One region of the Candidatus Pelagibacter sp. PS_37 genome, then DNA from elsewhere that is predicted to be linked to it. Evidence: riboswitches for the same ligand, from Rfam matches in the RefSeq annotation. Region 1 holds a riboswitch; the other holds the start of a gene.
The links. A riboswitch is a leader RNA that binds a small molecule or an ion and turns the genes downstream of it on or off. The one in region 1 is predicted to bind S-adenosylmethionine.

Region 1 (4,494 bases):
CCACCAAAACTTTTGGGTTCATCAACAACTAATTTATGCTCTCTAAGAGTGACTACAGATTGAAGTCCTTCTTTAAGAATTGAGTTGCTTTCATATTGGACCACAGCATTTTTTGGGTTGGCTGTAAAATCCTTCTGTAGATTACTTATTGTTTCTTTTAGATTGTTACTCATTTTTTTTCTCCTGTTTTAGTGCTTCGACATATGTCAGGCGCACAATTTAGTTAAATGCCCTTCTTAATTTATTTACGCTTTGTCTCCATATTCAGTCATATGTTTTGGAATTCTTTTATTTTTTCCATACATAAAATGATTTTCCATGTTCTCTCGATATTTACTTGCTGGAACAGTTAAACCAATAGATTCAGCAACTTCCCTAATCAACATTGGGTTTGCTCCACAACATACTCCAAGGTAATTAATACCTAAGGCATAAGCATCTTTTGCAAATTTACCTATTTCATATCTATTACAAAAGTGTGGGTCCAATGCTGTTGGAAATGTTCTTCCATGAGGTGATGGACACTGACAATTACTTCTGTCTGGCAGATTAAAAAATGTTGGGTAATCTTCACTAGTTCTATAAGGAATTGGTAAAGCACCCACATGGCATTTGACTGCTTTTCTAATTTCTTTTAAAAAAGGAAACATGGTAGCAGGTCCTCTAAAACAATTTAAACCAACAACATCAGCCCCTAATTGCTCTAGCTCTTTACATGTATCAACAACTGACTTTCCATCTCTCATTTTATTCTCACCCATTGGCGAAATTGTTAATACTGTTGGAAGATTAGCTTTCTTCATTACCTCAAGTGCTTTGAAGGCCTCTTCAGCATAATAAAAAGTTTCACCAATTAACATGTCAGCACCTTCTTCTACGGCCCAACCAATCATCTCTGTAAACATTCCTTCAACTACTTTTTGAGATTGTGGATCATTATGTTTCCAGATATTTGAATTTGAAATATTACCTGCCATCAAATTTGGTTTAGACCCTTTAGGTGTATCTAGTGCTACTTTTTTTGCAATTTTTAAAGCTGAACGGTTTAGAGGTTCAAGAAGTTCTTCTTTACCAATAACACGCATTTTTTCTCTATGCCCATTATAAGTGAAAGCCTCAACAATATCCGAACCCGCATGCTGAAATTCTCTATGTAAGTTCTCTAAAACTTCAGGATGATCTAATGACACCATTGGAACAAATTCCCCTGATGACATGTAGCCACGTCTTTCTATCTCAAATAAAAAACCTTCTGCACATATAACAGGTCCTTTATCTAATCTTTCTTTTAATTTATTTGTGCTCATTTTTTTTCTCCGAGTTTTGTGGAGAAAAAAGGTCACAAAATAACAAGAGGGTTAAATCCATAGGCCTCTTTTCTCCTTTTTAGTGCTTAAGCAAATGCAGGGCGCACAATATGGTTCAACTGCCCGGCTTAATTTTATGAAAGATAAAAAAAAACCACCTGTCTAAAGCGGTGGTTTAAGCGTCGCTTTAGCAGGATTTATAACGCGCTCTGCAATTTAACTTAAATCAGCGCAACTAAATATAATCAACTTTCTCTCAAACTGTCAATTGAAAAAATAAATAATAGTTAAAATTATGAGAATAATGACAATCCAAATACTAAGATTAGTTAAGAATTGCTTTAATTTAGAATTAGATTGTAGAAAAGCTGGGAGTACTAATAAGAGTATCCCTAGCATATAAACAAAGGGTAATATCTGATCTGCCATTTATATCGATGATAGCTTCATCTTTTTGGAATACTTTTTCTGAGGTGAATTTTTTATAACTGCTTGAGCACAACGCATGACCCCTCTTTTTTTATCAAAAGTCATTTTGGGTTCACCATACAATTTCCATCCATTGGATATGGCCTCCGTGACACGATGGCAAAATTCTGAAGTGTCGTCACTTGTAATAAATCTATAACCTTTCATAATCAGACCTTAACAAGTCCTAAATCGGGTGTCTATATCTAGGACAATTATTACTTAATGAAATAATAAGATTGGTTAAGAATTTTTGTAATAGAGAATCTTTTAAATACTTTTATCAATAAATTCATATAACTCATTAAGTGTTATACTTATGTTAATTATAATCCTGTATTAAATGAAATTTAAGTCATTATTCAACTAGACAAAATCATTAATTAATATAAATGATGATGAATCAACTCCTCTTAAAACTTATTATTAAATTCTCTAGCTAGATTTTAACTTCGAATAATATAATGATTGATGAATCAACTCTCCTCAAAGTAAACTAATAAACTTATCTATAGATATATTTTTACCAACCTATTAAATCGACCTTAAGACTAAGAATCGTTCGAAATGAAAAACAATAAAAAAAACATAAAATAGGAAAATAGAAAAATGGAAATGACCTTAATATATACGATAGTAGGCTTTGCTTTAGCGGGGTACAGTGTTATTGCAAATGACTCAATTCAAACATTGGGAACTTTTATCGCGTCAAAACAAAAATGGTTTAAATGGTACACTCTTGCTAGTGCAGCATCATTTGTAATGATACTTGCTATTACTTGGGGCTGGTACAGTAATGATGGAGATATCTCTTACGGCAGACTAACAAGAATACCTTTCCAAGAAATACAATGGTATCACGCAGTGGCACCAGGAATACTTCTAGTATTAACAAGAGTAGGTATACCTGTTTCAACAACCTTCTTAGTTTTATCAGCTTTTGCATCAACGGTAGTACTTGAGAAGATGCTTATGAAAAGTGTTGTCGGCTATGGTTTAGCTGCAACGGCTGCTTATATTTGCTGGGTCGTTATTTCAAAATTTATTAATGAAAAACTAGATGAAGTTGAAGACAAATGGATTGGCTTTTGGCGTAACTCTGTTTGGGTAACTTCTGCTTGGTTATGGTGGGTTTGGTTATCTCATGATGTAGCTAACATTGCAGTTTATCTTCCAAGACAAATTGATGTTAACTTATTATTAATTGTACTAGCTTACTTTACAGCACTACTTTTTTATATCTTCTACATTCATGGTGGAACTATTCAAAAGGTTGTCTTAGAGAAAACTGGCACAAGGTACGCAAGATCAGCAACCATAATCAATATTATTTATGCTGCGGTTCTTTATTATTTTAAAGAACTTAATGACTTACCAATGTCAACAACTTGGGTGTTTGTTGGACTATTGTGTGGAAGAGAATTAGCAATCGCATCAATGAATAGTGATTATAAATTCAAATATGTGTTTCCACTAATTGGTAAAGACTTTCTTAAAATGACTATAGGATTGACGGTGTCAGTTGCAATTGTACTTGCAATTCACTACATCATTATTCCTAACAATTGGTTTTAAGGAAGTAAGACATAACATTGTAATTATTAGCTCTAAGCATTTAATTTATTGCTTAGGGCTTAACAATTTAAGCAAAATAGTTTCAAGTATTAATTATTTAAGTTGCCTCTGTAACACGATGACAAAATTCTGAAGTATCATCGTTTATAATAAATCTATAACCTTTCATCTATACTCCTTTTTAATTTTGTTTTTTATATTGTCTTCTTATGAAGATTATTATGTAAGTGAAGACAAAACCAAAGACAAATTCATCTAAAATTGATCTGTGATTACCCATACCACTTGCAAAATTCCATCTATTAGCATTAAAAAAATCAATCCCAATATCAAATGCTTCTTTACCATTAGAGGCTGAAACAAAAAGATAAACGATTATTACCAGTAAAAACCCACCCATATAAGAGGATAAAACATCTAATAAATGAGTTTTATTCTTTTTATTTTTTATAAGTTTATTTCCAGGGTTTGAAACAACAAAGCTAATAGCAAGTAGGATTAGAAAAGATATTAAGATTAACCAATACATAAAAGTATACTACTAAATCTTAAATAAAGTGTCTAGGTGATGGAATGATTGTTATTTAATAAAATATATACTACATAGCTTTCTTTATGTTTTGATATATTTTAAAAATTATTTAATTAAAAAGGAATTCACAATGAAAGCTGTCGTTTATAAAGATTATACTGCCAATATTGAAATTATTGATATTGCAAAGCCAAAACTTCAAAATAAATCTGTCCTAGTAGAAGTACATGCCGCTAGCATTAATCCGATCGATAATATTTTACATGCAGGTTATCTAAAAGAAATGCTAGAGCTTAGCTTTCCTCATATTATGGGCTATGATGTTTCAGGCAAAGTAGTCGAGGTTGGTAAAGATGTACTTAATGTCAAAGTTGGTGATGAAGTATTTGCTCGTCCCAATCAAGAAGACGCTGGCTCAATTGCTGAGTTTGCTCGTATCCAAGAAAATGAACTTGCCATTAAACCAGAAAATCTAAGCCATATAGAAGCGGCATCTGTCCCACTAGCGGGTTTAACAGCATGGCAGGCATTAGTTACGAAAGGTAATATTAAGCAAGGTGATAAAGTGTTGATCCACGCTGGTTCAGGTGGTGTTGGAACACTTGCCATCCA
Region 2 (4,494 bases), 410 kb from region 1:
GATACATAAATTTGTTTTATAAAGCATGCAGAAATATATAAAAATACCAATTTTCTTTTTTTGTTTACTGCCAATATTAATCATTGTTTATCAAATTATTTTTAATCAATTAGGTCCGGAACCTGTGAAAAAAATAACACATGTAACTGGTGAGTGGACACTTCGTTTTATCATAATCACTCTTGCAATGACTCCTTTAAAAAAATTTACTAAATTAAATTTTTGGATTAGCTATAGGAGAATGTTTGGCTTGTTTGTTTTTTTTTATGCATCAGCACACATGATGACATATGTTGGAATAGATTATCGTTTTGATTGGTCTAGTATTGGTGATGATATTATAAAAAAGAAATTTATATTTGCTGGATTTTTAGCTTGGCTTTTATTAGTGCCACTTGCTCTTACTTCATCTAAACGAATGATAAGGTTATTGAGAGACAAGTGGAAAAAACTACACAAGCTTGTTTATATAATTTCTTTATTAGGAATTATTCACTACTTATGGTTAGTTAAAGTAGTTACAGTTGAACCTTTGATTTATCTTATTATTATAGTAATTTTACTTACACTAAGAGTTAAAATGAAATTTAATTAATTAATTGATTTTTTTTCAGGAACGCAAATCTCAGATCTTGTTAAAAATCTTCTGCCAGTTCCATTATCAAGTGAAAACATTCCACCCATACCTTGAATGCAATCAATAATTAAATCTGTATTTTTCCATGCTTCATGTTGAGTTTCACTTATGTAAAAAAGATCCATTAATTATATTATTATTTTCTACTTAAGATTGAATATAGTCTACATCTTGTGCTTAATTGAAATGTGTCTAATAATTTAGTTATGGATAATAATATAAAAAAAGAATTACAGTCTGCTACATTTGAAAGATTGCTCAAACATCTAGATGAACGAAAAGATGTTCAAAATATAGATATTATGAACCTTGCTGGCTTTTGCAGAAACTGTTTATCAAAATGGTATCGAGAAGAAGCAGAGAAAAAAGGTATTGAAATTTCAGACTTAGATGCACGTGAGCATGTTTATGGTATGCCTTATACTGAGTGGAAAGAAAAATATCAAAAATAATTATTTTTCTTTAAGCCTTGGAAAAAGTTCTACAAAATTACAAGGTTTATGATTTATATCTAACTGATGTTTTAAAATTCCATCCCAGGCATCCGTTACTCCCCCTGAAGAACCTGGCAAAGCAAATACATATTTGCCATTAGCTAGTACTGCACAAGCTCTAGATTGAATGGCAGATGTACCAACTGTTTTTAAACTTATTGTTCTAAACACCTCTCCAAAACCTGGAATATGCTTGTCAGCTATCTCGTTTACTGCCTCTGGTGTAATATCTCGACCTGTAAGCCCAGTGCCCCCTGTTGTAATTACAACATCTATTTCTGATTGATTAATCCAATCTTTAAGGATTTTAATGATGTCATCTTTGTTATCTTTACAAATTTTTCTATCTATTAATTTATGTTTAGCCTCTTCTATTTTTTTTACTAAGATCGCACCGGACTTATCGTTCTCAAAAGTTCTGGTGTCCGTAACAGTTAAAAGTGCTATATTTACAATCATAAATTTAAAATAATTATTATGATTATATTATCATTTTTATTTCTTCTAACAGCAACTTTATATTCAAGTGTTGGCTTTGGTGGTGGCTCTACCTATCTAGCCCTTCTATTAATTTGGGATATTCCTTACTTGATCTTTCCTGTAATTGCTCTCTTTTGTAATATTATTGTCGTATCAGGAAATTGTATAAATTATATTAAAGCTGGAAATATCAATTTTAAGATCCTTACCCCATATTTGATATCATCTGTGCCACTTGCATTCATAGGAGGATCTTTATCGGTAGATAAAGAAATTTTTGAAATTTTACTTTTTTTAGTCTTAGCACTAGCAGGAGTTCTACTTCTCATGAAATTTCAATCTTTTGATCAAAAAATTGAAGTTTATAACAAGATACCAAAAATATTATCGATATTAATTGGTGCATCTGTTGGATTTGTGTCTGGTGTAGTTGGAATTGGTGGTGGAATTTTCTTAAGCCCTATATTGTTATTAATTAGAGTAGATAAAGCAAAAAACATTGCAACAGCAGCATCATTATTCATACTGATTAATTCTTTATCAGGACTTGCTGGCCAATTTACAAAGGCATCAACAATAAATGGAATTTATGATTATTGGCCATTATTTCTGTTTGTTTTAATAGGCGGCCAGCTTGGAAACTATTTAAATCTTAAAATTTTTCCTGCAAGAATATTAGCTCTAGTCACATCGGGACTTGTCATATTTGTCGCTATTCGAATGGGACTGAAGTTGTTTGCATAACAGAAGTATTAAATTATTATAGAAAGATTATGAAAACATTTAGAGCATTTGGACCCACTATAGGAAAAACAAAGTTATCCAAAAAAATTATTACTATATTAAATAATCACGTTGATAAGTCCCAATTATCTAAAAAAAATGATTATAGCCCTAAACTTGCAAGTCAAATTAAGAATGAAATTAAGATACCTAAAACTTTAATTAATAAGAGTTTGTCTAAAAAATTAATAAAAAATATTAAAGTTTACCTTGATAAGTCAGGTGTTAAAAAAATTAAAGAAATTAAGATAATAAATCTATGGGTGGTTAGGCAATTAAAAAATGAATATAATCCAATTCATTATCATGAAGGACAACTGTCAGGTGTTGGCTATCTTAAAATCCCAAAAAATATGAATCAAAATAAACTAGTTAAGAATAAAAAGATTAAAACTAATGGAACTATTGATTTTATTAATGGTCAAAAAAACTTTTTAAGTAAAAGTATCTATAATTTAAACCCTAAATTAGGAGACCTATTGATTTTTCCAAATTATTTAATGCACACAGCTTATCCATTTAACGTTGATGGTGAGAGAAGATCCTTCTCATTTAATGCTAAAATATTATTCAAGAAGTGATTTACTAATCAGTCTAATAGATATATAAATAGTTAACCGATTTGATCCATATTGCAGGTACTAACTGCTAAAAAGGAAATCATTATATAATTGGTAAAGGTAGTTGAACTGTATTGTGCACCTGGCATAGAGCTAAGGCACTAAAAAAGTAAGGAATAAAAATGGATATTAATTTTTTTAAAACAACACGAATTTTAGATGGTGGTATGGGACAAGAATTGTTAGCTCGTGGTATGAAGCCAAACGGCACATTGTGGAGTGCAAATGCTGTTTTAAAAGAAGAATACCATCAACTCTTACTAGACACACATTTAGACTTTATTAAAGCGGGTGCTGAAGTTATTGTTACAGCAACCTTTACTACAAGACGAATAAGATTACGTGATAATAAAATTGAAGATAAGTTTGAATACTTAAACAAAAAAGCTGGTGAAATAGCTAAGAAAGCTAAAGAACAATATCCTAATGTGTTAATTGCAGGCGGTCTTCCACCTCAATATTTAACATACGAAGAAGATACAAGACCAGATGATGAAATTAAGCAAAACTTTTATGATCAAGCAAAATTATTAGATCCTTATATTGATTTTTTTTACTTAGATGTTTTATCTAGTGTAAAAGAGTTTAAATTAGCAATTGAAGCAATTGAAGAATTTAATAAGCCATACTTAATAGGTGCTCACATTTCTGAGGGAATAAATCTTCCAAGTGGTGAAAAAATATCAGATATTATTAACAATATTAATCATAATAATTTACTAGGATTAATTTTATCCTGTGTTTCTCCTGAAAACTTTTATGAAAATTTAGAAGAAGTAAAAAATTTAGGTGTTCCATTTGGATTTAAGCTTAATGCTTTTGTGACAACTAATCCTAAAGATGGTTATACTAATAGTTATAATGTCAGTAAAACTGGTAACCCAAATGAATTTTTGGGTCAAAGAAAAGATTTAACACCTGAATTGATGGCAAATTTTGTTAAAAAATTTAAAAATGCTGGTGCTACTATTTTAGGTGGATGTTGCGAAACGAGACCTTCTCATATTAAAGAAATGGTTCAGTTTAAGTAGTCTTTTTTTGATCTGCTTTTTTAACAAAGTAAATTCCAACAACGACTGCTAATAAAGATAATAAAATTTTAGGTGTTATTATTTCTTTTAAAAAAATATAACTCAATATAGTACCGAATATTGGAATTAAGTAAGAGACTTGTGATTGAAATATAAGACCATTATCTTTTAGAATTTTAAATCTTAGCAACCAAGCAACACCTGTTGAAACCATTCCTAGATAAACTACTGATATTGTAGATTCAACGCTTGGAACCGAGTTCCATGGTTTTTCAATAAAATAAACAAATGGTATTAAGATTAGGACAGCCCAAATTAATATAGAGCCTGTTACATTTTCATTCTTTTTCTTACTAATTTTAAGAGTTAAAACTCCTCCAATAACATAACAAGTTGACCCAAGTAATATTAATAACGCAGAAATAAAATTACTATCATTTATTAATAGA

Region 2: it holds a riboswitch for S-adenosylmethionine, as region 1 does, so the genes downstream of both, AC5SL9_RS01760 (homocysteine S-methyltransferase family protein) here and AC5SL9_RS03960 (homocysteine S-methyltransferase family protein) in region 1, are expected to answer to the same signal.

What each region holds. Positions count from the first base shown of each region.
Region 1 is NZ_CM182067.1:745,992-750,485, forward strand. Features, by position in the region: gene AC5SL9_RS03955 (OsmC family protein) at 1-173, opposite strand, end outside; SAM riboswitch class V at 178-242, opposite strand; gene AC5SL9_RS03960 (homocysteine S-methyltransferase family protein) at 246-1,307, opposite strand; SAM riboswitch class V at 1,377-1,441, opposite strand; gene AC5SL9_RS03965 (DUF1737 domain-containing protein) at 1,737-1,943, opposite strand; gene AC5SL9_RS03970 (hypothetical protein) at 2,385-3,350, shown strand; gene AC5SL9_RS03975 (DUF1737 domain-containing protein) at 3,448-3,519, opposite strand; gene AC5SL9_RS03980 (hypothetical protein) at 3,532-3,879, opposite strand; gene AC5SL9_RS03985 (NADP-dependent oxidoreductase) at 4,013-4,494, shown strand, end outside.
Region 2 is NZ_CM182067.1:334,641-339,134, reverse strand. Features, by position in the region: gene msrP (protein-methionine-sulfoxide reductase catalytic subunit MsrP) at 1-1, shown strand, start outside; gene msrQ (protein-methionine-sulfoxide reductase heme-binding subunit MsrQ) at 26-595, shown strand; partial or broken gene AC5SL9_RS01785 (DUF779 domain-containing protein) at 592-753, opposite strand; gene AC5SL9_RS01780 (DUF1244 domain-containing protein) at 844-1,089, shown strand; gene AC5SL9_RS01775 (molybdenum cofactor synthesis domain-containing protein) at 1,090-1,590, opposite strand; gene AC5SL9_RS01770 (sulfite exporter TauE/SafE family protein) at 1,609-2,355, shown strand; gene AC5SL9_RS01765 (2OG-Fe(II) oxygenase family protein) at 2,385-2,975, shown strand; SAM riboswitch class V at 3,064-3,127, shown strand; gene AC5SL9_RS01760 (homocysteine S-methyltransferase family protein) at 3,137-4,045, shown strand; gene AC5SL9_RS01755 (DMT family transporter) at 4,038-4,494, opposite strand, start outside.